DNA from 4 places in the Rhizobium sp. FG96 genome. Region 1 is predicted to be linked to each of the others. Evidence: predicted binding sites of a transcription regulator. Region 1 holds the regulator's gene; each other region holds the start of a gene.
The links. The regulator PhoB, encoded in region 1, activates phosphate uptake and scavenging genes when phosphate is short. The targets are predictions, from matches to a motif close to TGTCATNNANCTGTCAT.
Positions count from the first base shown of each region.

Region 1 (7,055 bases):
GGGCAAGTCTTCCGCGCTGCATTCGCGGCCGGGTTATTATGGCGCCTATGCCGCCATCTGGGCCGTCCTTCCGGCCCTCGTCGTTCTCTGTGTCTGGCTCGCCGCCAGCCCGGGCATCATCGAATCCACCGTCCGCAACGCCTTCCCTGAAGATGTGAAGGCCAAGAGCGCTGCCGAGCAGGACTTGAGCTACAGCATGGTCGCTACCATCGGCCGCGGCTTCAATCTGCTGACGGCTGACGAGCTCGCCGCGCTCGGTGCCGACACCAAGGCCGTCCAGGCCAAGCTCAACGAAAAGGGCGTTCCGCTCGCCGGCGAGCCGCAGCCCTACATGCTGGACGCCGCCAAGCTGCTGAATGCCGAAAGCGCCGGCAGCCGCCTGATCATGAGCGCCATCGTGCTGGTGCTTGCCGTTGCTGGTGCGCTCTATGCGCTGCGCGGCATCACGCCCCGCTTCCGCGCCCGCAACCGCGTCGAGCGCGTCATGCTCTGGGGTCTGCTCCTGGCATCCTCGATCGCCATTTTGACGACGATCGGCATCGTTCTGTCGATGCTGTCGGAAGCCCTGCGCTTCTTCGCCAGCGTCCCACCGCTCGAATTCTTCTTCGGCACCGTCTGGGATCCGCGCTTTGCCGGCGCCGGCAGCTCGTCGGAAGGCCAGTTCGGTCTCATCCCGCTGCTGCTCGGCACGCTCTATATCGGCCTCGTCGCCATGCTGGTCGCCGTTCCGGTCGGCCTGTTTGCGGCGATCTACATGGCCGAGTATGCCTCGCCGAAACTTCGCTCGCTGGCAAAGCCGCTGCTCGAAGTTCTGGCCGGTATTCCGACCATCGTCTACGGCTTCTTCGCCCTCGTCACCGTCGGTCCGTTCCTGCGCGATCTTTCCTCGCAGGTCAGCGGCCTCCTGACGGGCAACTACACGAACTTCATCCAGGCACAGAGCGTTCTGACCGCCGGTATCGTCATGGGCATCATGCTGATCCCATACGTCTCCTCGCTGTCGGACGACATCATCACCGCCGTGCCGCGTGCCCTGCGTGACGGTTCGCTCGGCCTCGGTGCCACGCGCTCCGAAACCATCAAGAAGGTAGTGCTTCCCGCTGCTCTCCCGGGCATCGTCGGCGCACTGCTGATGACCGCCTCGCGCGCCATCGGCGAAACCATGATCGTCGTGCTTGCGGCCGGTGTTGCCGCCCGCATGCAGATCAATCCTTTCGAGCCGATGACCACCGTGACGGTCAAGATCGTCAACCAGCTGACGGGTGACCTTGAGTTCACCTCGCCGCAGACGCTCGTCGCCTTCGCGCTCGGCATCACGCTCTTCTTGATCACGCTTTGCCTCAATATCTACGCGCTCTACATCGTGCGCAAATACCGGGAGCAGTACGAATGACGAATATCGCTTCTCCGGTTTCCGGCACTCTCGTATCCAAGGCGCCTGCGCGCCGCGACATCGGCATCAAGCGCCGCTATGCCGCCGAACGCCGCTTCCAGGCTTACGGCATGGCCGCTATCGCTTTCGGCTTGATCTTCCTGGTCATCCTGCTGTCGACGGTCATCCGTCAGGGCTACACGGCCTTCCAGCAGACCGCGATCTCGCTGCCGATCGAGTTCACTGAAAAGACGATCGATCCGGGCAACAAGCGCGCGACCGATCCGTCCGTCCTGATCGCCGCCAATTACGGCGCCCTGCTGCGTGACGCCATCGTCAAGCAGCTCAACATCAACGCATCGAGCCGTCCCGACGTGCGTGATGCATCGGCGATGCTCTCCAAGGGCGCTCCGATCCAGCTGCGCGACATGGTCGTCGCCGACCCGTCGATCATCGGCAAGACGATCAACGTTACGGTTCTCGCCGACGCCAATGTCGACAGCGCCAACAAGGGCCAGATCGATCTGAGCGTCGATGAGAAGAACCGCAAGGTCAACGACAAGCAGGTTGGCTGGATGAACGAACTGAAGTCGAGCGGCGCTCTCTTCAAGCAGTTCAACACGGGCCTCTTCGTCAACGGCAATTCCAGCCGTCCTGAAGCCGCCGGCCTCGGCGTTGCCCTCATCGGCTCGCTCTATCTGATGGCGATCGTTCTTGTGCTGTCGCTGCCGATCGGTGTCGCCGCCTCGATCTATCTCGAGGAATTCGCGCCGAAGAACCGGCTGACGGATCTCATCGAGGTCAACATCAACAACCTGGCTGCGGTTCCCTCGATCGTCTACGGTCTGCTCGGTCTCTCAGTGTTCATCAACTTCATGGGCATGCCGCGCTCGGCCTCGCTGGTCGGCGGTCTGGTGCTCACGCTGATGACGCTGCCGACGATCATCATCGCGACGCGTGCGGCTCTTCGCGCCGTCCCGCCGTCGATCCGCGCGGCCGCTCTCGGTCTCGGCGCCTCGAAGATGCAGATGGTGTTCCACCATGTGCTGCCGCTCGCCATGCCGGGCATCCTGACCGGCACCATCATCGGCCTGGCGCACGCGCTCGGCGAAACCGCGCCGCTCTTGCTGATCGGCATGGTCGCCTTCGTCGCCAATGCACCGGCCACGCCTCTCGACCCGTCCACCGCCCTCCCAGTCCAGGTCTACATGTGGGCCAACGAAGCCGAACGCGCCTTCGTGGAACGTACGTCGGGTGCCATTATCGTCCTCCTCCTGTTCCTGATCGTCATGAACCTCGGAGCCATCCTCTTGCGCCGTCGCTTTGAGCGCCGCTGGTAAACGGAGTAGAAACAATGAACATGTTGACCGAAGCAGCAGTTGAAAAGGCTCTGGACCAGAAAATGAACAGCATTCCCTACAAGATGATCGGCCAGGACGTTTCCGTCTATTACGGCGAAAAGCGCGCCCTCTTCGACGTCAAGCTGAACATCCGCGAAAACACCGTCACGGCGCTCATCGGCCCGTCCGGCTGCGGCAAGTCCACCTTCCTGCGCAGCCTGAACCGCATGAACGACACGATCGACAATTGCCGCGTCACCGGTAAGATCACGCTCGATGGCGACGATATCTACGATCCGGATATCGACGTCGTCGAACTGCGCGCCCGCGTCGGCATGGTGTTCCAGAAGCCGAACCCGTTCCCGAAGTCGATCTATGAGAACGTCGCTTACGGCCCGCGCATCCATGGTCTCGCTAAGACCAAGGCCGACATGGACCAGATCGTCGAGACCAGCCTGCAGCGCGCCGGCCTCTGGAACGAGGTCAAGGACCGCGTTCATGAATCCGGCACCGGCCTCTCCGGCGGTCAGCAGCAGCGCCTCTGCATCGCCCGCGCCGTTGCAGTCTCGCCTGAAGTCATCCTGATGGACGAGCCGTGCTCGGCACTCGATCCGATCGCCACGGCAAAGGTCGAGGAACTGATCCACGAGCTGCGCGAAGCCTACACGATCGTCATCGTCACGCACTCCATGCAGCAGGCCGCCCGCGTTTCGCAGCGCACGGCCATGTTCCACCTCGGCAACCTCGTCGAGGAGAACGACACCGACAAGATGTTCACCAATCCGGACGATCCGCGCACCCAGGATTACATCATGGGCCGCTTCGGCTGATCTTTGGCGTCACGACCCCCGATAGACACTCAAGGACTTTCCCCATGGCATCGACACATATTTTTTCTGCGTATGACGAAGACCTGAAGTTCCTCTCGCGCCGCATTTCCGAAATGGGCGGCCTGGCCGAGCAGATGGTTTCCGACGCTGTCCGCGCCCTCGTCAACGGCGACGCGGCGCTGGCGCAGAAGGTCATCTCCGACGACGTGATCCTCGATCACGCCGAGCGCGAGATCAACGACAAGGCGATCGTCACCATCGCCCGCCGCCAGCCGATGGCGTCGGACCTGCGCGAGATCATGGGTTCGATCCGCATTGCCGCAGACCTCGAGCGCGTCGGCGACCTCGGCAAGAACACCGCAAAGCGCGTCATCGCCGTGCAGAGCACCGGCGTTCCGCGCAAGCTCGCCCGTGGCCTGGAGCATCTCTCCGAGCTCGCGCTCGTCCAGCTGAAGGAGGTGCTCGACGTCTACACGACGCGCGCTGCCGACAAGGCGAAGTCGATCCGCGAGCGCGACGAGGAAATCGACGCGATGTACACGTCGCTGTTCCGCGAGCTCCTGACCTACATGATGGAAGATCCGCGCAACATCACCAGCTGCACGCACCTGCTCTTCTGCGCCAAGAACATCGAGCGCATCGGCGACCACGCCACCAACATTGCTGAAACCATCTACTACATGGCGACCGGCGCTCAGCCGGAAGGCGAGCGTCCGAAGGACGACACCGCCAACACCGTCGGCGCGGTAACGGAATAATCATCCGGACCGGGCCTCAGGAGACAGAATAGAATGATCCCGAGAGTTGCAGTCGTTGAAGACGAAGAAGCACTGAGCGTGCTTCTTCGCTACAATCTCGAAGCCGAAGGTTTCGAAGTCGATACCATCCTGCGCGGCGACGAGGCGGAAATCCGCCTTCAGGAGCGCACGCCGGACCTTCTTATCCTCGATTGGATGCTGCCTGGCGTATCAGGCATCGAGCTCTGCCGCCGGCTGCGCATGCGCCCGGAGACCGAGCGTCTGCCGATCATCATGCTGACGGCGCGCGGCGAGGAAAGCGAGCGCGTTCGCGGCCTGTCGACCGGCGCGGACGACTATGTCGTGAAGCCGTTCTCGACGCCCGAGCTCGTTGCCCGCGTCAAGGCGATGCTGCGCCGCGCCAAGCCGGAAGTTCTCTCGACCGTGCTGAAGTGCGGCGATATCGAACTCGACCGCGAAACGCACCGCGTTCACCGCAAGACCCGCGAAGTCCGTCTCGGACCGACCGAGTTCCGCCTCCTGGAGTTCCTTATGTCGTCGCCGGGCCGCGTCTTCTCGCGCTCGCAACTGCTCGACGGCGTCTGGGGTCACGACATCTATGTCGACGAGCGTACCGTCGACGTCCATGTCGGTCGCCTGCGCAAGGCGCTCAACTTCTCGAACATGCAGGATGTCATCCGCACCGTCCGCGGTGCCGGTTATTCCATGGAAGCCTGAGTGATCAAGGAGGCTACGGCCTCCTGACATGCAGATACAAAAAAACGGGCCGAAAGGCCCGTTTTTCGTTTGTCTTTACCCGGCTCAGTTTGCCCGGGCTGCGGCCCTGCGGCGATCATTGACCGGCTGGTAAGCCAGGCGCTGGTGATAGGTGCAGTAGGGCGAAGAATCCGGGCTTTCGCAGCCGCAGAAATGGAAATCGTCCTTCAGCGGATCGCCGACCGGCCACTTGCAGGTGCGCTCGGTCAGTTCCGTCAGGCCGAGACGGCGGGAGATCGGCACGACAACGTTGGAAGCCGGACGATATTCCATCTCCTCCATGACGTCGATTTCGATCTCTTCCTTCAGCATCGTTGCGCCCTGCGGGCGGGCAACGGTGCGGGTCGTCATGCGCGATGCGTAGTTCGGAGCGCGCGGTGCCGAAGTCGTGCGCTTCGGAGCCCGTGCCGCCGTCGCATTGCCGCCGGCCTTGGCACGGCCCGGCAGTGCCAGACGGTGAACCTTGCCGATAACGGCATTCCGGCTTACGCCTCCAAGTTGCGCCGCGATCTGGCTCGCGCTCAACCCTTCGGACCACAGTTTCTTGAGTTTCTCGACCCGCTCGTCTGTCCAGTTCATGCCCTGTGTCTCCGCCGTTTAAGCGTTGTGAAGGCAGAATCCTTCACCGTTTGCCCCGGATGAATCCGACACAAGAAACGCTTGACTAATTTTGGTGACTAGTTCCGCCGCATGCAGTCTAGTAATTGAGTTTTAACCTAGTGTGAGGCTGACTCCGTGACAAGAGTCGCGGGAATCCGGATGAATCGAATTTCAAGTTTTCCCCAACTTGCTTCCCCACAGAGTCATTTCTGCAACATTAGCTGTTGATGAAACGCGACATCGCTTGAGCGTCACCCAGAAGCCACGAAAGCCGTAGTTTTGTTGACATTGCAGTGCGAAAAGTAAATAGTGCACAGCGCCGCCGAGAGGCGGCATTTTTAATTTTTCGGACCTGGTTTTTTAGCCGGAGTCCGGTTGCCCATAACGCTGACAGGAGACCGCGCCATGGCTGAAGCCGCGCCGCTATATGATACCTATTCTCGTGCCCCTCTGCGGTTCGAGCGAGGTGAGGGCGTCTGGCTGATTACCGAGACCGGCGAGCGATATCTGGATTTTGGCGCGGGCGTTGCCGTGACCGCTGTCGGCCACAGCCATCCGCATGTTGTCGATGCCCTGAAGGCGCAGGCCGAGAAGGTCTGGCACCTCTCCAACATCTACGAGATCCCAGGCCAGGAAAAGCTCGCGACGAGGCTGACGGAAGCGACTTTCGCCGACAAGGTGTTCTTCACCAACTCGGGTGCGGAAGCCCTGGAATGCGCGATCAAGACCGCGCGCCGCTACCAGTATTCGAAGGGCCATCCGGAGCGCTTCCATATCATCACCTTCGAAGGCGCCTTCCATGGCCGTACGCTGGCGACGATCGCCGCCGGCGGCCAGGAGAAGTATCTCGAAGGCTTCGGTCCGAAGACCCCCGGTTTCGACCAGGTGCCTTTCGGCGATGTCGAAGCCGTCCGCGCGGCGATCACCGACGCAACGGCAGGCATTCTGATCGAGCCCGTACAGGGTGAGGGTGGTATCCGCCCGGCGACCGTCGAGTTCATGAAGGCGCTGCGCCAGCTCTGCGATGAGCATGGCCTGCTGCTGATCCTCGACGAAGTGCAGACCGGCGTTGGCCGTACCGGCAAGTTCTTCGCTTATGAATGGTCCGGCGTTAGCCCCGACATCATGGCTGTTGCCAAGGGCATCGGCGGCGGTTTCCCGCTCGGCGCCTGCCTTGCGACGGCTGAGGCGGCCTCCGGCATGAAGGCCGGCACGCACGGCTCGACCTATGGCGGCAATCCGCTTGCCATGGCCGTTGGCAGTGCCGTTCTCGATATCGTGCTCGCCGATGGCTTCCTGCAGCACGTCCGCGACGTGTCGCTGGTCTTCCGCCAGGGCCTGGCGTCGCTGAAGGATCGCTATCCTGACGTGATCGAGGATATCCGCGGCGAAGGCCTGC
Region 1 is NZ_JBMDIL010000006.1:384,568-391,622, forward strand. It holds gene pstC (phosphate ABC transporter permease subunit PstC) at 1-1,393, shown strand, start outside; gene pstA (phosphate ABC transporter permease PstA) at 1,390-2,712, shown strand; gene pstB (phosphate ABC transporter ATP-binding protein PstB) at 2,727-3,542, shown strand; gene phoU (phosphate signaling complex protein PhoU) at 3,587-4,300, shown strand; gene phoB (phosphate regulon transcriptional regulator PhoB) at 4,334-5,017, shown strand; gene ACODR6_RS14990 (GcrA family cell cycle regulator) at 5,102-5,635, opposite strand; gene ACODR6_RS14995 (aspartate aminotransferase family protein) at 6,062-7,055, shown strand, end outside.

Region 2 (7,055 bases), on a different contig from region 1:
GGGGCACCATGTGCGTATGCGGCTCGATCTTGTCGAGCAGGCCGGCTTCCTCGAAGATTTCGACGATGATCTTGCGGGCAGTGAAACGGTCCTGGCCTTCGAGACGGTCCCATGCGCCATGAAGTGCCGCCGGATTATCAAGGCCTTCGAGGAAATCCTCGTTGTCCTTGATATTAACGGAGGCATCGACGTTCAGGACGTTGATGGCGCGCAGGCCGGTGCGCTTGGCGACGTCGAAGTCGTTGAAGTCATGCGCCGGCGTCAGCTTGACCGCACCGGTGCCCGCCGTCGGATCGGCGTAGCTGTCAGCAACGATCGGGATCTTGCGGCCGACGCTCGGCAGGATGACATGCTTTCCGACGATCGACTTGTAGCGGTCATCGTCAGGATTGACGGCAACGCCGGTGTCGCCGAGCATGGTTTCCGGGCGGGTCGTGGCTACGACGAGATAGTCGCGCGTTTCGAATTCGGTCGGCTTGCCCTCTTCATCGAAAGCAACCGGATGCTGGTAGGTGACGCCCTCTTCCAGCGGATAGCGCAAGTGCCAGAGATTGCCCTTCACTTCCATCTGCTCGACTTCCATGTCGGAAATCGCCGTCAGAAGCTTTGGATCCCAGTTGACCAGTCGCTTATCCTTGTAGATGAGGCCTTCCTTGTAAAGCGTTACGAAGACTTCAAGAACGGCTGCCGAAAGGCCCTCGTCCATCGTAAAACGCTCGCGCGACCAGTCGCAGGAAGCGCCAAGGCGCTTTAGCTGGTTGAAGATCAGGCCGCCCGATTCAGCCTTCCACTCCCAGACCTTGTCGATGAAGGCGTCGCGGCCCATTTCGCGGCGGCCGGGAAGCTGCTGTTCCATCAGCTTGCGCTCGACGACCATCTGCGTGGCGATGCCGGCGTGGTCCATGCCCGGCTGCCAGAGCACGTCCTTGCCGCGCATGCGCTCGAAGCGGATCATGACGTCCTGCAGCGTGTTGTTGAGCGCGTGGCCCATGTGCAGGGAGCCCGTCACGTTCGGCGGCGGGATCACGATCGTGAACGTTTCGGCGCCAGGCTTCTTGTTCGCACCGGCACGGAAGGCATCGGCTTCGTCCCATTTCGCAGCGATTTTCGGTTCGACTGCGGCGGAATCATAGGTCTTGTCGAGCATTTTATGACCAAACTTCGGGGTTTTAGGATGCGGGTTTGTAAATAGGATGGCTGCAGGCAAGTCAATAAAAAAGCCGCCCCGGAGACCGGAGCGGCTTGTTGGATAAAAAGCGTTTCCGGTTAGCGGCGCGGACCGCGCGCCACGCGCTCGATTTCCTCGCGCACCAGCCGCTCGACCAGCGTCGGCAGATTGTCGTCCAGCCACTCGCGCAGCATCGGGCGCAGCATGTCCTCGGCGATCTCGTCGAGCGAGCGGCGCTCAGCACCGTCGATCGCCAGCGCCAGCTCTTCGAAGGAGCGCGCAACCTGAAGGCTGGCATCCTGAGAGATCAGCGCCTGGGCTTCTTCGAGAACCTGCGGCAGGAAGGAGGGAACCGGTGCTTGCGCAACGGGTGCCGGAGCAACCGGGGCTTCAGGCGCCATCGACGCCTGCGGCTCGGCAACCGGCTCGATCTCGGATTCCACGGCCTGCGGCAGCGGCTCGGGCTCGGCAGGCTGAACTTCGGCAACAACCGGAGCAGGCTTCGGCGCCGGCAGCGGCGCGACAACCGGTGCAGCGGCGACCGGCTCGACCGGACGGCGGATCTCCTCGGCAACAGTTGCGGCAACGGGTTCCGGCTGACGGAAAACCGGCGGCAGTTCGCGGGGCGGCTGGGCCGGCAGGCGCTCGGAAGCGGCGCGGACGCGGGCGGCGACATCGGCGAGCGACATCGCGCGCGCCGGCTGCTCGGCCTCGCGGGTGCCAGCCGAGTTGGCGGCAACGAAGCGCGGATCCTGTGTCAGCACCGGCTCGGGGAATTCGACATTGGCGTAGGTGTCATCGACCGTCAGGTGGATGTTGGAATCGTGGCCTTCATCCTCGGCATCGTCACCGTAAACCGGAGGCAAAGACGGGGAAATGGCCTTGCCGGCGCCCGGCTCATTGCTCTCGATGATCTGGCGGATCGACGCCAGGATCTCTTCCATGGACGGTTCACGCGCTACGCTTGGCTGAGCCATATCTATCCCCGTTAAGCTTAAAGCAACGATCGGATTGCATGGAGTGGGCATCCGAATCACCCAGACAGTAGAATACCCCAGACGCGAAAAAAATCATCGCGAATCAAATGAATGCGTCCATGCACAGTTTTGTTGGATGAACTGACGGGCAGCAAATGAAGCATGAAAAACAGAAACGGGCGCCCGTGGCGCCCGCATCGAAAAGCCCTTTGGGAAAGGCTCAGAATACGAATTCGCGAAGCTTGGCAAAGCCCGGAAGCGGCTTGACCGAAGCGTTGAAGAAGACGTTTTCGGAGACGGCACCACGCTCCGAAACGAAAACCTTGGCGCGGGCCGCATTGCCGTAGCCTTCGACGGTGACGAGACGGCCGCCTTCGGCGAGCTGGCCGAGAAGCGAAGCCGGAACTTCCTCGACGGAACCGTTGACGAAAATCAGATCGTAGGGGGCGCCAGCCGTGTGGCCCTTGGCGAGATCGCCTGCAACGACCGAGACGTTCGGATAGCCGGAGAGATTGGCCTTGGCCTGCTCGGCAAGCGATGCGTCGGATTCGAGCGCGACGACGGAGCCTGCGGTCAGCGACAGCAGCGCCGAGGTGTAACCCGTGCCGCAGCCGACTTCGAGAACCGTGTCTTCCTTGGTGATCGCAGCAAGCTGCAGCAGCTTGGCGAGCGGCGAAGCTTCCATCAGGAAGCGGCCGGGACAGATTTCGACATCGTTATCGATATAGGCCAGAACCTTGGCCTTCTCGGGAACGAACGCCTCGCGCGGAACCGTGAGGAACGCGCTCAACACGGAATGGGACGTCACGTCCGTCGTACGGATCTGGTTGTCGACCATCTTTACGCGTGCTGCTTCGAAATCCATCGTATCCTCTCGCCCGGCTACCGCGGCCATGTGTTCCGTCTCTTAATCCCGGGTTCGGATGCTTTCAAGGCTCCGTTCGCGCCTGCGGCAAGAATCCTTGCGGCATATCGGCCGCCTAAGCGGTGCAGGAGCGCTTTCTGAACTCCGAAGTGGAACAAAGCTTTCCCCTGTGGTATTATTGCAACCGGAGGAAATGAGGAGGAGCAGGCCATGTCTGCCTTTTTCGTACATTTGACGTTCTTCGACCTTTTCATCGCTGTGGCGCTCGTCGGCGTACTTTGCTGCGGGCTCGTCAACAGCCGGACGAGTTGAAGATAAACACAGCGCAGCAGGCAGAAATCAGACGGCCCGCTCTTTAGGTTTGAATGCGAAGCACGGGTTTTACGATTTTCATTCTGCTGCTGATCGCCGCCGCGAGCGTCATCCTCGCGGGCGTGCTGTCCTTGCGGCTATCCGTGGCGGGAACGCTCGGAGATTGCTTCGAAGGCGCTTGCGGCTACACGACCGTGTTCGTGGCCTGGCCGGGCTTTACGCTGATCTTTTTCGCCGTCGGCAGCTATCTCTACCTGAAATCCGGCCCGAAGCGCTGATGCAGCCTTCAGGCATCCGTCAGCTTTGTACAGCATAAGCTAAAAAACAAAGGCAGAGACGGAGCCCGCATGAACAGATCCCTGATGCTCGGCGCCTGCTTCATCGGCGGGCTCATCGTCATCATTCTCTGCATTCCGCTGATTGCGTCGAGCACGCCCGGTGTCATCACCGGCGGCATTTCGCCCCTTCCCTCGCTCAGAAGCGTGAATTGAGAGCCTGCGCTCGCCGACCGGCGGCGGGCAGAATCAGCGCATCGTCTTCAGAAGCGCCATGAGGGCAGCGGAATCGGCGCGCGCCATGAGGTCCTGGATATGTCCGTCGACCAGTTCGCCGACGGCATCCACGGCTTCCTGCTCGCTCCACCCGGCCTCAACCGCGGCCTCGATCAGATCGCGGAACGCATACTGCAGCGCATCCTGACAGCGTATGTGCCGGTCCGGATCATCCCTGGTGACAAAGGGTTTTGAGATATTCCTCATATAAGGATAATGAGCGGATTCGCCGAATGATCAAGCGCATTGAATGCGACGGCCTGATGACGGCCCGATTTTTTTCGGAAAACACCTCTTGCGGTTTCCTTTGGATCATTCTAAATCCGCGCCACCACTGAACAAGTCGTTCACGGATGGCCTCGTGGCGGAGTGGTGACGCAGAGGACTGCAAATCCTTGTACCCCGGTTCAATTCCGGGCGAGGCCTCCAACTTCAAACAATCCCCGCTTGAATGATTCCGAATATAATCGCGATGATTTCATCGCGCGGGATCGTATTGCCCATTTTTGGGATAATGCTGTTTTAGGCTTATCTTATTTGTGAATAGACCAATCCTCAACTTCTGATAATATAGACAGATCTAAAATCCCATGTGACGTTGTATCTTGCGTATAGCGGCAGGATAACACATGGCGAAAACACGATATATTTTCGATCATCGATCCGAAAAGGCCGTTCTCTATCAAGCCGGCAAGTTTCTCTTCCCGATCGGCGGCAGCAAGGCCGAGCATTGGGTGGATGGCGACTATGTCTTTTCTCTTGCGACGCAGAAGATCACCTACTGGATTCTCGGCAGGGATTTGTACGGCCATCTCGGCAATGGCGAATTGACGCGCGATCCGGTTTTCTACTTCGGTGAGTGAAGCTCTTGACATTTGCATTAATGAGAACAAAATAGGAACAAACGACGGAGGTTCCTATGACGCATGCCGAGCAGGTTATCGCAAATGCCCTCGCGACCGTCGCCGCCAGCCGGGCGGAACGGGAGAAGGACGAGGAACGCCGCAGGCGGGTTTTCGGCAAGATCGAGATCGGCCTGCCGCTGCCGCAGATCAAGAACAGGCAGCTGACGCTCGATCTTCATTGAGACTGTGACAGCTGCGGCCGCCTGTGTGATCTCAGCCGCAAACGCGTGGAAAAGCCCGAGGCTGCAGCCCTTCCCGGCCAGCTTTTATTGCAACAGAACCCCATTTGTGACAGTTGCGTGACAACTCAAGCATCCACGGGGTCACCATGTTAAGCTGGTTTCGCAAACTTCTTCCGCGCGAAGACCGATTCTTCGATCTCTTCGCTCAGCATTCCCGCACCGTCGTCGGCGCCGCAGAAGCGCTGAACGAACTTCTGGCCGGGAACGATCCCGAGCGCCATTGCGAGCGCATCGTCGCGCTCGAAAACGAGGCCGACGATATTACCCGCGACGTTCTGCTCGCGGTCCGCCGCAGTTTCATCACGCCCTTCGACCGCGGCGACATCAAGGATCTGATCCAGTCGCTCGACGATGCGATCGATATGATGCACAAGACGGTCAAGACCATCCGCCTGTTCGAGCAGAAGAGCTTCGATCCGGGCATGCAGGAGATGGGCAAGGAAATCGTCAAGGCGGCGCATCTGATCGCCGAGGCCGTCCCGCTGCTCGACCGGATGGGCGCCAACGCGCCGCGGCTGACGGCGATCGCCGAAGAGGTGACGCGCGTCGAGGGCCGGTCCGACGAGCTCTACGACCTCGGCCTCAAGGATCTCTTCCGCCGCCACGGCGCCTCGAACCCGATGGCCTATATCATCGGCAGCGAGATCTATGCCGAGCTTGAGAAGGTCGTCGACCGTTTCGAGGACGTCGCCAATGAAATCAGCGGCATCGTGATCGAGAACGTCTGATGGATGCCACCCTCGCCTTTCCGCTGCTTGCCGGGCTGATCGCCGTCGCGCTGTTCTTCGACTTCCTGAACGGACTGCATGACGCGGCGAACTCGATCGCCACGATCGTCTCGACACGCGTTCTCAGGCCGCAATATGCGGTGATGTGGGCGGCATTCTTCAACTTCATCGCCTTCCTCTTCTTCGGCCTGCATGTCGCCGAGACACTCGGCACCGGCATCATCAATCCTGACATCGTCAGTCCGATGGTGATCTTCGCGGCACTGATGGGCGCGATCATCTGGAACATCGTCACCTGGGTCTTCGGCATACCGTCGAGCTCCTCGCATGCACTGGTCGGCGGTCTCGTCGGTGCCGGCCTTGCCAAGGTCGGCTTCAGCTCGATCGTCTGGGGTGGTCTTCTGAAGACGGCGGGCGCCATCGTGCTGTCGCCGATGATCGGCTTCCTGCTGGCACTGTTCCTGGTGCTCGCGGTGTCCTGGATCTTCGTCCGCCAGACGCCCTTTGCCGTCGACAGCACCTTCCGCATCCTGCAATTCGTCTCGGCCTCGCTCTATTCGCTCGGCCATGGCGGCAATGATGCGCAGAAGACGATGGGCATCATCGCCGTGCTGCTCTATTCGCAGGGCTATCTCGGCGGCAGCTTCCATGTGCCGCTATGGGTGGTGCTGTCCTGTCAGGCGGCGATGGCGCTGGGCACGCTCTTCGGCGGCTGGCGAATCGTCCATACGATGGGTTCGAAGATCACCAAGCTCAATCCGATGCAGGGCTTCTGCGCTGAGACCGGCGGCGCGCTGACGCTGTTCGGCGCCACCTGGCTCGGCATTCCGGTCTCGACGACGCACACGATCACCGGCGCGATCATCGGTGTCGGTGCTGCCAAGCGCGTCTCGGCCGTCCGCTGGGGGCTTGCCGGCAATATCGTGGTTGCCTGGGTCGTCACCCTGCCCGCGGCAGCGCTGATCTCGGCGCTGTTCTATTGGGCCGCCAGCCTCTTCGCCTGATGTGAGGCCTCAGTTACCGGCGGGCCTGCCCCGCCGGTGCCACCAGACCGACAGCCTGCGGCGCCAGCGCCGGGCGACCGGCAGGTCGTGCGACAGCACGATGAAGCCCAGCGGCAGCATCCAGAAGCCGAGGATGGGCAAAAATCCCAGCAAACCGCAGATGATCAGCAACAGGCCGATGGCCATGCGTGCGATGCGCGAGCGCGGCAGCGGTATGCGCCATGACCCAAGAATGAGTTCTCCGGTCGTGTGATCGATGCCGAAACGCTTTTCGCGCTTTTTATCCGTGTTGTTTTTCCCGTC
Region 2 is NZ_JBMDIL010000008.1:75,592-82,646, forward strand. It holds gene ACODR6_RS17240 (valine--tRNA ligase) at 1-1,147, opposite strand, end outside; gene ACODR6_RS17245 (PopZ family protein) at 1,267-2,145, opposite strand; gene ACODR6_RS17250 (protein-L-isoaspartate O-methyltransferase family protein) at 2,366-3,010, opposite strand; gene ACODR6_RS17255 (hypothetical protein) at 3,376-3,600, shown strand; gene ACODR6_RS17260 (hypothetical protein) at 3,670-3,813, shown strand; gene ACODR6_RS17265 (hypothetical protein) at 3,913-4,068, shown strand; tRNA gene ACODR6_RS17270 (tRNA-Cys) at 4,229-4,302, shown strand; gene ACODR6_RS17275 (hypothetical protein) at 4,503-4,736, shown strand; gene ACODR6_RS17280 (hypothetical protein) at 4,793-4,960, shown strand; gene ACODR6_RS17285 (DUF47 domain-containing protein) at 5,107-5,748, shown strand; gene ACODR6_RS17290 (inorganic phosphate transporter) at 5,748-6,752, shown strand; gene ACODR6_RS17295 (hypothetical protein) at 6,762-7,055, opposite strand, start outside.
Region 2: a site for PhoB is predicted at 5,067-5,083, ahead of ACODR6_RS17285 (DUF47 domain-containing protein). Genes of this name have one in related genera too.

Region 3 (7,055 bases), on a different contig from region 1:
GAACTGACCAGACAGGAAGGCATCCGCTGGCTCTACGAGGACGCGCCGTTCGGCCTGCTGGCACATGACACCGCACCCGATCCTGTCTTCGTCTATGGCAACAAGAACGCTCAGCGAAGCTTCGAATATAGCTGGGACGAACTGACCGCGCTGCCGTCGAGACTGTCCGCCGAAGCGCCCGAACGCGCCGCACGGGAGAACTTCCTGCGGCAGGTTGCCGAGAAGGGCTATGTCGACAATTACGAGGGGATCAGGATCAGCAAATCGGGCAAACGCTTTCCGATCGCAAACGTGACGGTATGGCAATTGATCGATGCCGACGGAATGATCCGTGGCCAGGCAGCGAGGCTGCCATAAGCGGCAGCGCCGCTAGTTCCAGATGAAGCCGATCTTCTTTAGCTGCTTGTGGTCGAAGTTTTCCATGCCTTCGCAGAAATCGAGCCCGCCATGGCCGCGATAGAAGCGGCTGGCATTCTCGTTATCTTCCAGGCACCAGACGACCAAGCCATTGCAGCCGAGCGACTTCAGCAACCGGCGCGCTTCTCCGAACAGCATCCGGCCGAGACCGATGCCCTGATATTCCGGGCGGAGATAAAGCTCGTAGATTTCGCCTTCCTGCGGAAGGGCACGGGCACGGTTGAGGCCGAGCGTCGCATAACCGGCGACCGTACCGGCCACATCCAGAACCAGCAGCGTTGCCGGCCCTCGGGTGGCCTTGCGCCACCAGCCTTCGCCGCGGCGTTCGATCATTTGTGTCAGAGCACGGTGAGGAATGATGCCGGCATATGTGTGCTGCCACGCAAGGCGATGCGCCTCCGATATGGCGCGGGCATCATGCGGCTCAGCCCGCCGAACATCGATCGACAACGTCTTCATAACGCTACTCTGGTCCTTCAGCGGACAATTAACCATATGCCATCACGCGGCCTGGCTGATTGCCCACAGACTTAACATGTGGACGATGGAAAAAATTTAACGCTTTTTTAACCATTGTCACAAGCCGGAATCGGCGGACCACACATAAAAAACCCCGGCGCAAGGCCGGGGTTTGATCTGTTTGAGCACGGCTTAGAGCGCTGCCTTCGACTTTTCGAACCGCTTGCGGTCGTTGGCGTCGAGATACATCTTGCGCAGACGGATCGACTTCGGCGTCACTTCGACCAGCTCGTCGTCCTGGATCCAGGAGAGAGCGCGGTCCAGCGTCATGCGGATCGGCGGCGTCAGCTTGACGGCTTCATCCTTGCCGGCGGCGCGGATGTTGGTCAGCTTCTTGCCCTTGAGAACGTTGACTTCGAGGTCGTTGTCACGGCTGTGGATACCGATGATCATACCCATGTAGACCTTCTCACCGGCGTCGATGATCATCGGGCCGCGATCTTCCAGGTTGAACAGGGCGTAGGCAACGGCTTCGCCGGCTTCGTTGGCGAGCAGAACGCCGTTAACGCGGCCGCCAATTTCGCCCTTGTACGGCTGATAGTCGTGGAACAGGCGGTTCATGACGGCCGTACCGCGCGTGTCGGTCAGCAGTTCCGACTGGTAGCCGATCAGGCCGCGCGTCGGCGCCAGAAACTTCAGACGGATACGGTTGCCGCCCGACGGACGCAGCTCGGTCATTTCAGCCTTGCGCTCAGACATCTTCTGAACGACGACGCCGGAATGTTCTTCATCGACGTCGATGACGACTTCTTCGATCGGCTCGAGCATCTGGCCGGTCGCTTCGTCCTTGTGCATGACGACGCGCGGACGCGATACGGCAAGCTCGAAGCCTTCACGGCGCATGGTTTCGATGAGAACGGCCAGCTGCAGTTCGCCGCGGCCGGAAACGAAGAACGAATCCTTTTCGGAGGACTCTTCGATCTTCAGCGCAACGTTGCCTTCGGCTTCCTTGAACAGACGGTCGCGGATGACGCGCGAGGTGACCTTGTCGCCTTCGGTGCCTGCATAGGGGCTGTCGTTGACGATGAAGGACATGGTGACGGTCGGCGGGTCGATCGGCTGAGCCTGCAGCGGCTGGCTGACGGACGGGTCGCAGAACGTGTCGGCGACGGTGCCCTTGGAGAGGCCGGCGATCGCGACGATGTCACCTGCATGCGCTTCTTCGATCGGCTGACGCTCGATACCGCGGAATGCGAGGATCTTGGAGATACGGCCGGTTTCGATGGTCTTGCCATCGGCATGCAGAACCTTGACGGCCTGGTTCGGCTTGATCGAGCCGGAATTGACGCGGCCGGTGATGATACGGCCGAGGAAGGGGTTGGCTTCGAGGATCGTGCCGATCATCGTGAACGGGCCTTCGTGAACCGTCGGCTCCGGAACATGCTCGAGCACGAGGTCGAGAAGCGGTGCGAGACCCTGGTCCTTCGGACCTTCCGGATTGACGTTCATCCAGCCATCGCGGCCCGAACCGTAGAGGATCGGGAAATCGAGCTGCTCGTCGGTTGCGTCGAGGTTCGCAAAGAGGTCGAACACTTCGTTGATGACTTCTTCGTGGCGTCCATCAGGACGGTCGATCTTGTTGATCGCGACGATCGGGCGAAGGCCGACCTTCAGCGCCTTGCCGACGACGAACTTCGTCTGCGGCATCGGGCCTTCGGAAGCGTCGACGAGAACGATCGCGCCATCCACCATCGAGAGAATACGCTCGACTTCACCGCCGAAGTCGGCGTGGCCGGGGGTGTCGACGATGTTGATGCGGACACCCTTCCACTCGACCGAGGTCGCCTTGGCGAGAATGGTGATGCCACGCTCTTTTTCGAGGTCGTTGGAGTCCATGACGCGTTCTGCAACGCGCTGGTTCTCACGGAAGGAGCCGGACTGCTTGAGCAGCTCGTCCACCAGTGTCGTCTTGCCATGGTCAACGTGCGCGATAATCGCGATGTTGCGAAGTGCCATTGTGTCAAATCTCTGAGGCTGGGGCGCTACGTCGGAGGGAGGCGCCTATTACGTTTGGCGCGCTCATACAGTGTTTTTCGCGATTGCGAAAGGGGTAAGAGGTCCGAAGCGCCATTCCAAGGTTAACTCGTACGTTGCGGGTCGATCACCGTCCGCCACAATTCGTTGTCGTCGCGGTCCATCAGCCGCACCGTCATCTGCTCGCTTTGCCCATCGATATCGACGACGCCGAAGAACTGCATGCCTGATGATGGCGGCAGGTTGGACTCGATGCCGCCGGGTGCCGCCTTGATGAAGCGCACTTCCGGCCCGAACGTGCCATCGAGCTCCTGAGGCCCGTATGTGCCGGAGTGGAGCGGTCCGGATACGAACTCCCAAAATGGCAGGAAATCCTGGAACTTCGCCTTGCCCGGATCGTAATAATGCGCCGCGGTGTAGTGCACATCCGCGGTGAGCCAGACGATATTGCCGATCGCCGCGTCGCGGATGAAACGCAGCAGATCGGCAAATTCCAACTCGCGGCCGAGCGGCGCGTCATTGTCGCCATTCGAGATGGATTCGCTGCCCCGGCGTTTGCCGTAATCGTCCCAGATCACCAGGCCGATGGGCAGATCGCAGGAAATCACCTTCCATGTCGCTGTCGATCGCGCCAGCTCGCGCTTCAGCCACGCGACCTGCGCCTCGCCGAAAATCCGCGACTGCGGCATCAGTTCTTCATCGAGACCATGCGCGTTGGGTCCGCGATAGGAGCGGAGATCGACGAAGAACACATCGAGCAGCGGGCCATAGGAGACCTTGCGGTAGATACGGCCGGGATCCGCGGCGACATAGCGGATCGGCGTCATTTCATGGAAGGCGCGGCTGGCGCGCGCCGCGAGCACAGCGACCGACTTTTCTCTGTAGCGGGCATCGGCGCTGAGATCGGTCGATGGCGACCAATTGTTGAGAACCTCGTGGTCGTCCCACTGGTGGAAGACCGGGCAGATTGCATTGAGCGCCGTCACATGCTCGTCGAGAAGATTGTATTTCCATTGGCCGCGGAACTCGGGAAGCGTCTGGGCGATCGTCCGCTTTTCCTCGGTGACGATCCGGTTCTTCCAGACGCCGCCGCCGCGGAGCGCGATCTCATCGGGGATCGGGTTATCGGCATAGATGGTATCGCCGGAATGGATCATGAAATCAGGCCGGTGATAGGCGATCGTCTGATAGGTCCGCATCCCCTCGTCATCGATACCCCATCCCTGCCCCGCCGTATCGCCCGACCACACGAAGCGGATATTGCGTCTGGAGACCGGCGCGGTGCGGAACTCGCCTCGAATGGGCTCGGAACGGCTGTTGATGTCCTGCAGATCGGCCGCGACGAAGCGATAGAAGATTTCCTGGTCCGGCGGCAGACCGGTCACCAGCAGCTTGCCGGCCAAATCGGTCTCCGGCGTCACGTCGAAGGGCGCGAGCCGCACAGCGTTGGCAAACTTGTCTGTCGTGGAATATTCGACGAACAGCCGCGACGGGCGGTCGACCCGCGTCCAGACGACACCCGAGGCCGCATCGACATCGCCCGATTGCACGCCCGAGGTAAAGACCGGCCGGCTCGACGAGCCGCGGGCGTAATAGGGCATTGCCAGGCTTGCCGCCGCAAAGCCGCCGACTGCACCCACCGACGTCAGGAACCGGCGGCGCGTCGTTTCCTTCAAGATCATTCCAAGGCCCTTCAGGAGCGGGATCGAATCGTCCCGCCCCAGCCTTGGACACCCGTCATGTCAGTCTCTTGAAAGCCGCATGACGGTTTGCCGAAACTTCGGCGACAGTTTTGTTACGCGTCGCTGCCGGACAATTCCTTGAAGGTCGAAAGCCCCTTCTTGATCAGCATCGCATCCGGGCTCGGCAACTTGCCGCGGAAGCCCTTGTAGGCATCCTCGGGATCGATCGAGCCGCCGGTCGAATAGATGTTGTCCTTCAGCTTCGCAGCCATCTCGCGATTGAAGGCATCGCCGGTTTCCTCGAAGGCGGAAAAGGCATCCGCATCGAGCACTTCCGACCACATGTAGGAATAGTAGCCGGCCGAATAACCGCCCGAAAAGATATGCTGGAAATGCGGCGAGGCATGACGCATGACCAGCGACTTCGGCATGCCGAGCTCGGCAAGCACCTCGGCCTGGACCGCCATCGGATCATCGACCGCATCGCGCGTATGGAATTCCATGTCGACGATCGCCGAGGAGGTGAACTCTACCGTGTTGAAGCCGGCATTGAAGGTGCGCGCCGCCAGAACCTTGTCGAGCAGCGCCTGCGGCATCGGCTCGCCCGTTTCGAAATGCACCGCATACTGCCTGAGGATCGCGGGCACCGTCAGCCAGTGCTCGTAAAGCTGCGACGGAAGCTCGACGAAATCGCGCGAGACGCCCGTACCCGAGACCGACGGATAGGTCACGTTGGACAGCATGCCATGCAGCGCATGGCCGAACTCGTGGAACAGCGTGCGCGCATCATCGAGCGACAGCAGCGCGGGCTTGCCTTCGGCGGGCTTTGCGAAATTGCAGACATTGTAGATGATCGGCAATTCGCCCTTGTTGCCGTTCTTCAGCGTCAGCTTGTGCTGCGACTGGAACGAGCTCATCCAGGCGCCCGAGCGCTTGGAGCCGCGGGCAAAATAATCGCCGAGGAACAGCGCCACCAGCTTGTCGCTGGCATCGCGGATCTCGAAAACGCGCACATCCGGATGATAGGCAGCGATACCCTTCTTCTCGACGGCACGGATGCCGAACAGGCGGTTCGCGACATCGAAGCAGGCTTCGATGATCTTCTCCAGCTGCAGATAGGGCTTCAGCTCGGTCTCGGAGAAATTGAACTTCTGCGCCCGGATCTTTTCCGCATAGAAGCGCCAGTCCCAGGGCATCACCTCATGGTTCTTGCCATCTTCGGCAATCAGCTTGGCGATATCGGCCTCTTCCTCTCGGGCACGCCCCACAGCCTTCGTCCAGACGGCGCGCAGCAACTCGTCGACGGCTTCAGGCTTCTTCGCCATCGTGTTGTCGAGCTTCAGCTCGGCGAAATTGCCGTAGCCGAGAAGCGCGGCCATTTCCTTGCGAAGCGCCAGCGTCTCCTTGATGATGCCGCGATTATCGGTGGCGCCGGCATTCTCGCCACGGGCGACCCAGGCCTTGAAGGCCTGCTCGCGCAGATCGCGCTTCTCAGAGAAGGTCAGGAACGGTTCGATGATCGAGCGCGACAGCGTGACGGCAAATTTGCCCTCCTCGCCGCGCTCGCGCGCTGCAGCCGCCATCGCATCCTTGAGGAATTCGGGCAGGCCCTCGAGCTCCGGGCCATCGGAGAGAAGGAGCGACCAGCTCTTCTCGTCGGCGAGCACGTTTTGACCAAAATTGGTGCCGAGGCCGGCCAGCTTTTCGTTGATGCCGGCGAGCTTCTCCTGCTCCGGCTTCGGCAGCTTGGCACCGGACTTGACGAAGCCCTTCCAATGCCGCTCCAGCACCCGCGTCTGTTCCAGCGACAGGCCGAGCTCTTCGCGCTTTTCCCAGAGTGTATCGATGCGGGCGAAAAGCGCGGCATTCATGCCGATCTTCGAATAGTGCCGCGACATCTTCGGCGATATTTCCCGCTCCAGCGCCTGGATGACCTCATTGGTATGAGCACCCGCCCGGTTCCAGAACAGTGCCGAGACCCGCGAAAGCTCATCGCCGGCAATTTCCAGCGCCACGATGGTGTTCTCGAAAGTCGGCGCATCCGGATTCCCGGCGATCGCACCGATCTCCTTCTCATGAGACGCAAGCGCCGCATCGAAGGCGGCGGCGAAATCGCCGTCATTGAGCGCATCGAAGCGCGGCAGGCCGTGATGCCCGTTCCAGTTGACGAGCGCCGGATTGAATTCTGGTGTGGAAGGCATGCTGAGATCCTTTTACGCAAGGCAGGTGAAAGGCAATATAGGTGACCCATCGCGGCATTGGTATGTTGCTGATCAAATTCGTCTTTTGCCGGTCACCAAAGAATTGATCCACAAGAACTGATAGACGAAAATTAACTAATTGTTAACGATTGCACCGCCGCGGCCCAAAGGCTAGTTTCCTCTTACTCTTTTCGTAAGGGGACATGGGTCATGGAAATATTTTCTATGCGGTCTTCTCAGAGTTTGCTTTTTAAAAACAGCG
Region 3 is NZ_JBMDIL010000004.1:181,777-188,831, forward strand. It holds gene ACODR6_RS09360 (MEKHLA domain-containing protein) at 1-357, shown strand, start outside; gene ACODR6_RS09365 (GNAT family N-acetyltransferase) at 370-876, opposite strand; gene typA (translational GTPase TypA) at 1,069-2,892, opposite strand; gene ACODR6_RS09375 (alkaline phosphatase D family protein) at 3,015-4,592, opposite strand; gene ACODR6_RS09380 (M3 family metallopeptidase) at 4,706-6,793, opposite strand; gene ACODR6_RS09385 (hypothetical protein) at 7,004-7,055, shown strand, end outside.
Region 3: a site for PhoB is predicted at 4,661-4,677, ahead of ACODR6_RS09375 (alkaline phosphatase D family protein). Genes of this name have one in related genera too.

Region 4 (7,055 bases), on a different contig from region 1:
CCGTATTCGACGAGCTCGCCGAGATACATGAAGGCCGTATTGTCGGAGATGCGGCTCGCCTGCTGCATGTTGTGCGTGACGATGACGATGGTGAAATCGGTCTTCAGCTGCGAGACGAGCTCTTCCACCTTTGCGGTCGAGATCGGGTCGAGCGCCGAGGTCGGCTCGTCGAGCAGCAGCACTTCGGGGCGAAGGGCTACGGCGCGGGCGATGCAGAGACGCTGCTGCTGGCCGCCGGAAAGGCCGAGGCCGCTGCCCTTCAGCTTGTCCTTGACTTCGTCCCAGAGAGCCGCCTGGCGCAGCGCCTGCTCGACGCGGACGTCCATGTCGGCCCTGCCGAGGCGTTCGTGGTGGCGGATGCCGTAGGCGATGTTGTCGTAGATCGACATCGGGAACGGCACCGGCTTCTGGAACACCATGCCGACGCGGGCGCGCAGCTCGTTCATCGAATAGCGCGGGTCGAGGATGTTCTGACCGTCGAGCTTGACCGTGCCGGTGGCGCGCATCTTCGGATAGAGCATGTAGATGCGGTTGAGAATGCGCAGCAGCGTGGACTTGCCGCAGCCAGAGGGGCCGATCAGCGCCGAGACCTGACGTTCGGGGAAATTCAGGCTGACGCTGCGGATGGCATGGGCGTCGCCGTAGTAGAAGTTGACGTCTTCAAGGGTGAGCTTGTCGTTAGCCATCGGCGTCGCGGTCCTGCGGGTGTCTAATGTGGAGGAAGATTGCAGCATCATTTGCCACCTTTGCGGTTCAGAACGGCGCGGGAACCCACGCTGAGCAGCAGCACGATTGCGGTCATGACAAAGGCGCCGGCCCAGGCGAGCACATGCCATTCGTCATAGGGGCTCATCGCATATTGGAAGATGACGACCGGGATGTTGGCCATCGGCTCGGACATGTCCGTGCTCCAATACTGGTTGTTGAGCGCGGTGAAGAGCAGCGGTGCCGTCTCGCCGGAGATGCGGGCGACAGCGAGCAGGATGCCGGTGAGGATACCGGCGGACGCTGCGCGATAGAGCACGGCGACGGTGACCTTCCAGCGCGGAATGCCGAGCGAGAGTGCAGCCTCGCGCATGACGTCTGGCACCAGCCGCAGCATCTCGTCGGTGGTACGCACGACCACCGGCAGGAAGATGAAGGCGAGCGCGATGCCGCCTGCATAGCCCGAGAAATGGCCGGTCTGGCGTACCACGAGCTCGTAGACGAACAGGCCGATGATGATTGACGGTGCCGAGAGCAGGATGTCGTTCATGAAGCGGATGATATCGCCGATCTTCTTGCCGCGGCTGAATTCGGCCAGATAGGTGCCGGCCAGCACGCCGACCGGCGTGCCGATGATGACAGCGAGAACCACCATCATCAGGCTCCCCATGAAGGCGTTGGCAAGGCCGCCGTCTTCGCCTGGCGGCGGGGTCATTTCGGTGATGAGCTTCGGGCTCAGCGCCGAAAGGCCGTTGATCAGCGTCGTCCAGAGGATCCAGATCAGGAAGATCAGGCCGAGGCCGGTGGCGGCGACGCAAAGCGTCAGCGCGATGGCGCTCTTGATCTGGCGGCTGCGGTAGAGGGAGGAGGAAACGCTCATGTTACTCGCCTCTCTGCTTTGCCATGCGCAGCAGCATCAGCTTTGCGGCGGCAAGGACGATGAAGGTGACGACAAAGAGGATGAAGCCGAGAGCGATCAGCGACGAGAGATAGATGTCGGTATCGGCCTCGGTGAATTCGTTGGCGATGGCGGCAGCGATCGAGTTGCCGGGCTCCATCAGCGATATGGCGATATTGTGCGTGTTGCCGAGCACGAAGGTGACGGCCATGGTTTCGCCGAGCGCACGGCCGAGACCAAGGAAGATGCCGCCGACGACGGCAGTGCGGGTATGCGGGATGACGATATCGCGCACCACTTCCCAGCGGGTCGAACCCAGCGCATAGGCCGATTCCTTCAGCTGCGCGGGAACGACGAGGAAGACGTCGCGCATGACCGAGGAGATGTAGGGGATAATCATGATCGCCAGCACGATGCCTGACGTCAGCATGCCGATACCCATCGGGGCGCCGGAGAACAGAAGACCGATGCCGGGGATCGGGCCGAGCCAGTCGATCAGCGCCGGCTGGACGTAATCGGACATGAAGGGGGCGAAGGTGAAGAGGCCCCACATGCCGTAGATGATCGAGGGAATGCCGGCGAGCAGCTCGATGGCGCCGCCGATCGGTCCGCGCAGCCAGCGTGGCGCGACTTCGGTGACGAAGACGGCAATGCCGAGGCTGATGGGAACGCCGATCAGCATCGCCAGCGCGGAGGTGACCAGCGTGCCGTAGATCGGCACCAGACCGGCAAAGTGCTGGGCGACGGGATCCCATTCGGTGCCGGTGATGAAACCGAAGCCGAAGGTGCGGAAGGCCAGAAGCCCGCCCCATGCCATGGAAATTGCAGCGGCCAGAAGGGCTGCGAGGACGAACAGGCCGCAGCCCATCACGATCCAGAAGAAAATGCGGTCGCCGGTGGCGCCATCGCGGCGCTTCACCTCCGGCCCGACGGCCGGCAGCGATGCCAGTGCTTCGCTCATATCTATACTCGACTTGCTTTTGAGGGGGCTTCAAAGCAATCGGGGCAGAGAGAAACGCTCCCTGCCCCGGCATTCACGGAGGACTTAGCCCTTGAAGGACGCGGTCCAGTAGTCTTCGATCTGCTTGACCAGGCTGGCCGGCAGCGGAACGTAGTCGAGGGAAGAGGCTTCCTTCTGACCGTTCTCAAGCGCCCACTTGAAGAAGGCGAAGGCGGCCTTGGAGCGCTCGGCGTCCTTCGGCTGCTTGTACATGATCGCCCAGGTGGTCGCGGTGATCGGCCAGGCCTTTTCGCCCGGAGCGTTGGTCATGATCAGGTAGAAGTCCTGAGCCTTGCCCCATTCGGCGCTGGCAGCAGCAGCCGAGAAGCTGTCTGCATTCGGCTTCGGATACTGGCCGGCAGCGTTCTCGACGAGAACGTAGGGCAGCTTGTTCTGCAGGGCGTAGGCGTATTCGACGTAACCGATCGAATCCTTGACGCGGGTGACGTAAGCAGCAACGCCTTCGTTGCCCTTGCCGCCGATACCGACCGGCCAGTTGACGGCGGTGCCTTCACCGACCTTGGACTTCCAGTCCGGGTTGACCTTGGAGAAGAAGTTCGTCCAGTTGAACGAGGTGCCCGAGCCGTCCGAGCGGTGAACGACGGCGATCTGGCTGTCGGGCAGCTTGAGGCCCGGGTTCAGGTCGGCGATGGCCTTGTCGTTCCACTTGGTGACGTTGCCGAGGTAGATGTCGGCGAGAACCTTGCCCGAGAGCTTGAGTTCGCCGGACTTGATACCCTTGACGTTGATGACGGGAACGATGCCGCCGACGACGACCGGGAACTGGCCGAAGCCGCCGGCCGAAAGGTCTTCAGGCTTCATCGGAGCGTCGGACGCGCCGAAATCGACCGTTGCAGCCTTGATCTGGGCGATACCGCCGCCCGAGCCGATCGACTGGTAGTTCAGCTTGTCGCCGGTCTGCTTGTTGTAGTCTGCCGACCACTTGGACAGAACCGGATAAACGAAGGTCGATCCGGCACCCGTGATGTCGGCGGCCGAAGCGGAGACTGCGAAAGCCGCAGCCAGGCCGGCGCCGAGGCAGGTCGAAAGAAGTTTTTTGGTGAGCATTATGGTCTCTTCCCTGAATGGAACGAACAATCGACGAGACCGGCGCCATGGAGGGGGTATCCATTGGCAAGGGCGCTGAAATTTCCCGTCGCAAAGGCGGGCTAGGCGCTGCACATTACAGTTTGATGACAGTTCTGCGACAGTTCGGAGTCAATGCCTCAAGGCGGAACATGCGTGCAGAAGTGTTCATTCACTAAATCAAGGATTTAACTTGTAAGGCTCTGGAAAGATTACAAAATGTTAATGTCGAGCTGCGTTGGTTTGACGCAGCTCGACACCCAGGCTTACCGATTAAGCGACGCCGTAGCGGCTTGCCGGCTTGTTATGAGAGAGGTTCGGACCGAGTGCGTGGCGCGCGGTCGTGAAGGCTTCGTAGTCGGCAGGATCCGGGAGCGACGGAATGGTCACGACTTCGCCCTGATCGAAACCGGCGAGCGCGGCATCGACGAGATCAGTGACCTCCATGACCATCGACGGCGGCAGCTGATCGATGGAATTGCCGGCGCGCTCGAAGATTTCGGTGCGGGTGAGGCCCGGCAGAACTGCCTGAACCTTGACGCCCTTCGGACCCGCTTCGGCATGGATCGACTGCGTGAGGTTGAGCACGAATGCCTTGGTGGCATTGTAGGTACCGTGGAACCGCTCAGCGAGGAAGGCCACGACCGAGGCGATGTTGATGATGCTGCCCTTGCCGCGCTTGGCAAAGGTCTGGGCGGCAGCGACGCCGAGGCGGTTGACGGCAACGACGTTCACTTCGATCATCGTCTCGAGATAATCGATATCATCTTCGAGCATCGTGGTTTTCGAGCCGATGCCGGCATTGTTGACGAGAAGCGTGATCGCCTCGTCTTCCCGCAGCCGCTTCTCAACCTTGCGCACTTCGTCGCGATTGGTCAGGTCGGCCTGAAACACCTCTGCCTTGATGCCATGAGCAGCCGAAAGCTTGTCCGCCAGAGCCTTCAAGCGGGCGGCGTCGCGGGCCACCAGCAGCAGATCGTAGCCACGTTTTGCAAGGCGATCGGCATAGGTGGCGCCGATGCCGGCGGAGGCCCCGGTGATGAGAGCAGTACCAAGAGACGAGTGTGACATCGCTAAATCCTTTTCGATGCGTTGGTAATTAGTGGTATATGCCACTATATTGAGATCGATTGGATTTTGCGCAAGAGCGCACGGCAGAAAATAATCAAAGGCGATTGACGATCGCCCACGATGCGGGGAGATGGGATCAGGAGATCGACGATGGATGAGAAAGTACCGGTTTACGAAAGCTGGGCCGTTTGCAGCAACAGCGCGCTTCGCCGCGCAACGCGACAGCTCGGGCAGCTCTACGAGGATGTGTTTGCGCCGAGCGGGCTGAGAGGCACGCAATTCAGCCTGATGACGCAGATCCACATGAACGGCGGGCCCTCGCTGAAATTCCTGGCCGACGGGCTCGTCATGGACCTTTCGGCACTCGGCCACACGCTGAAACCGCTGATCCGGGATGGGCTGGTGAAGCTTGAGCCGGATGCGAAGGACAAGCGCGTCAAGCGCGCCATGCTGACGCCGGCCGGCATCGCCAAATGGGAGGAAGGCAACCGCCTCTGGGCCGAAGCTCGCGACCGCTTCGAAAACGCCTTCGGCGCTGAAGCCGCGGCAGAGCTGCGCAACACGCTGAACCGCATTTCCTCGGCAGAATTTGCCGAGAGTTTCAGACGTTGAGACGGCTCGCCGCTACAGCCGGATCACATAATCCTTGCGAGTCGTTTCAATGACTTCCCAGGTTCCCTTGAAGCCGGGTCTGAGGATCATGCGGTCACCGGCCTTGAGGTGAACGGCGGCGCCGCCGTCTTCGGTAACGATCGAGTGACCGGAGAGGACGTTGAAATATTCCCATTCGTCGTAGGAAATGCGCCACTTGCCGGGTGTCGCTTCCCAGATGCCGGCGTAGAGGCCGCCTTCGGCTTCCTCGAAATTCCAGGTGCGGAACTGCGGATCGCCGGAGAGGATGCGGTCCGCATCGGGAGCACCGGCCTCCGGTTCGACGGCGTCGATATCGAAAACGAACTGGTTCGGCATAGGGCCTCCTAGCGGGCGGATGTGAGGAGCTTCATGCCGAAGCCCATGAAGATGACGCCGGCCATGGCATCGATGACGCGGCGGCCGCGGGCATAGGCACCGGCAACGGCCGGATTGCGCAGGATCGTCAGCACCAGCGTGTACCAGAGCGACGAGACCAGAACCATGGTGGCGACGGCGAGCGCGCCATGCATCCAGGAGTGATCGGCAGGCAACGTCGCGGCGAAGAGACTGGCGACGAAGAAGGCGGATTTCGGATTGGCGAGATTGGTGGCGAGGCCGGACCAGAAAGCCTGCTTCGGGCTGATTGCGGGGCGAAGCACGGGTTCGCCCGGCAGCGCACCGTGCCGGTAGGTGCGCCAGAGCAGCTTGGCCCCAAGCCAGAGAAGATAGGCGCCACCGGCGATCTTCAGGAAGAGATAGGCGAAGGGGGCGGCCGCAAATAGCGCGCTGATCCCGAGCCAGCCGGCCAGTCCCCAGCAGAAGGTGCCGAGAATGACGCCCGCGATCACCGCGACCGCAGCGCGCGCAGAGCCTTCGAGCGCCGTGCGCACCACGAGGAAGAAATTCGGGCCGGGCGTGATGGCGGCAACGGCCCAGATGGCGGCAACGGAGAGAAGAAACATGGGGCTGCGGACTCGCGAGAATGGATTTCGAGCGCGAGCTTAGAGGCTTTGCATCCGGCGGCCAAGGCCGTGGGCGGCGCTATTCGAGCCCGACGCGCGTTGCTCCATCTCGAAAGGGTGCCTGATCGGCCGGGGCCAGGTGGAAGGCGATGAAGAAATCGTCCATGCGATAGCCGGGATATCGTTGGTTCAGCGCCGCGACATGCGCCCGCCCCTCATCGAGCCGGCCTGCGATCGCAAGGCAGAGCGCCGCAATCGCCATGATATGGGCATGCGCATTCGGGCGGGCCGCCGCCCTCGCCGCCCAGTCGGCTGCCTCGTCGAAACGGCCGAGGCGCACCAGCGCGATCGCCCGGCTGGCCAATATGCCGAAGAGCATCGGATCGAAGGGGCTAAGCGATTGCGACTGGTCGGCTGCGGCCAGCGCCGACAGCGGATCGCCGGATTGGCATTGAACGAAGGCCAGCGAATAATGCGCGATCGCAAAGCTCGGGCTGAGATCGACGGCCTGCTGCAGCTCGGCGACCGACTGGTCATGCTGCTTGCGCAGGAAATGTGCCCGGCCGAGGGAAAGATGGGCGGCCGGATCGCGGTCGTCGGCCATCAGCCCCTGATTGGCGGCGCGATAGGCGAGCTCGGTTTCCGTGTCGCGGTCCGCCCAATGCTGAAAGGCGCTCTGGAAATGCGTGAAGGAGAGCCC
Region 4 is NZ_JBMDIL010000008.1:280,425-287,479, forward strand. It holds gene pstB (phosphate ABC transporter ATP-binding protein PstB) at 1-734, opposite strand, end outside; gene pstA (phosphate ABC transporter permease PstA) at 734-1,585, opposite strand; gene pstC (phosphate ABC transporter permease subunit PstC) at 1,587-2,564, opposite strand; gene pstS (phosphate ABC transporter substrate-binding protein PstS) at 2,649-3,671, opposite strand; gene ACODR6_RS18425 (SDR family NAD(P)-dependent oxidoreductase) at 3,963-4,760, opposite strand; gene ACODR6_RS18430 (MarR family winged helix-turn-helix transcriptional regulator) at 4,911-5,372, shown strand; gene ACODR6_RS18435 (cupin domain-containing protein) at 5,385-5,729, opposite strand; gene ACODR6_RS18440 (LysE family transporter) at 5,738-6,355, opposite strand; gene ACODR6_RS18445 (tetratricopeptide repeat protein) at 6,435-7,055, opposite strand, start outside.
Region 4: a site for PhoB is predicted at 3,786-3,802, ahead of pstS (phosphate ABC transporter substrate-binding protein PstS). Genes of this name have one in related genera too.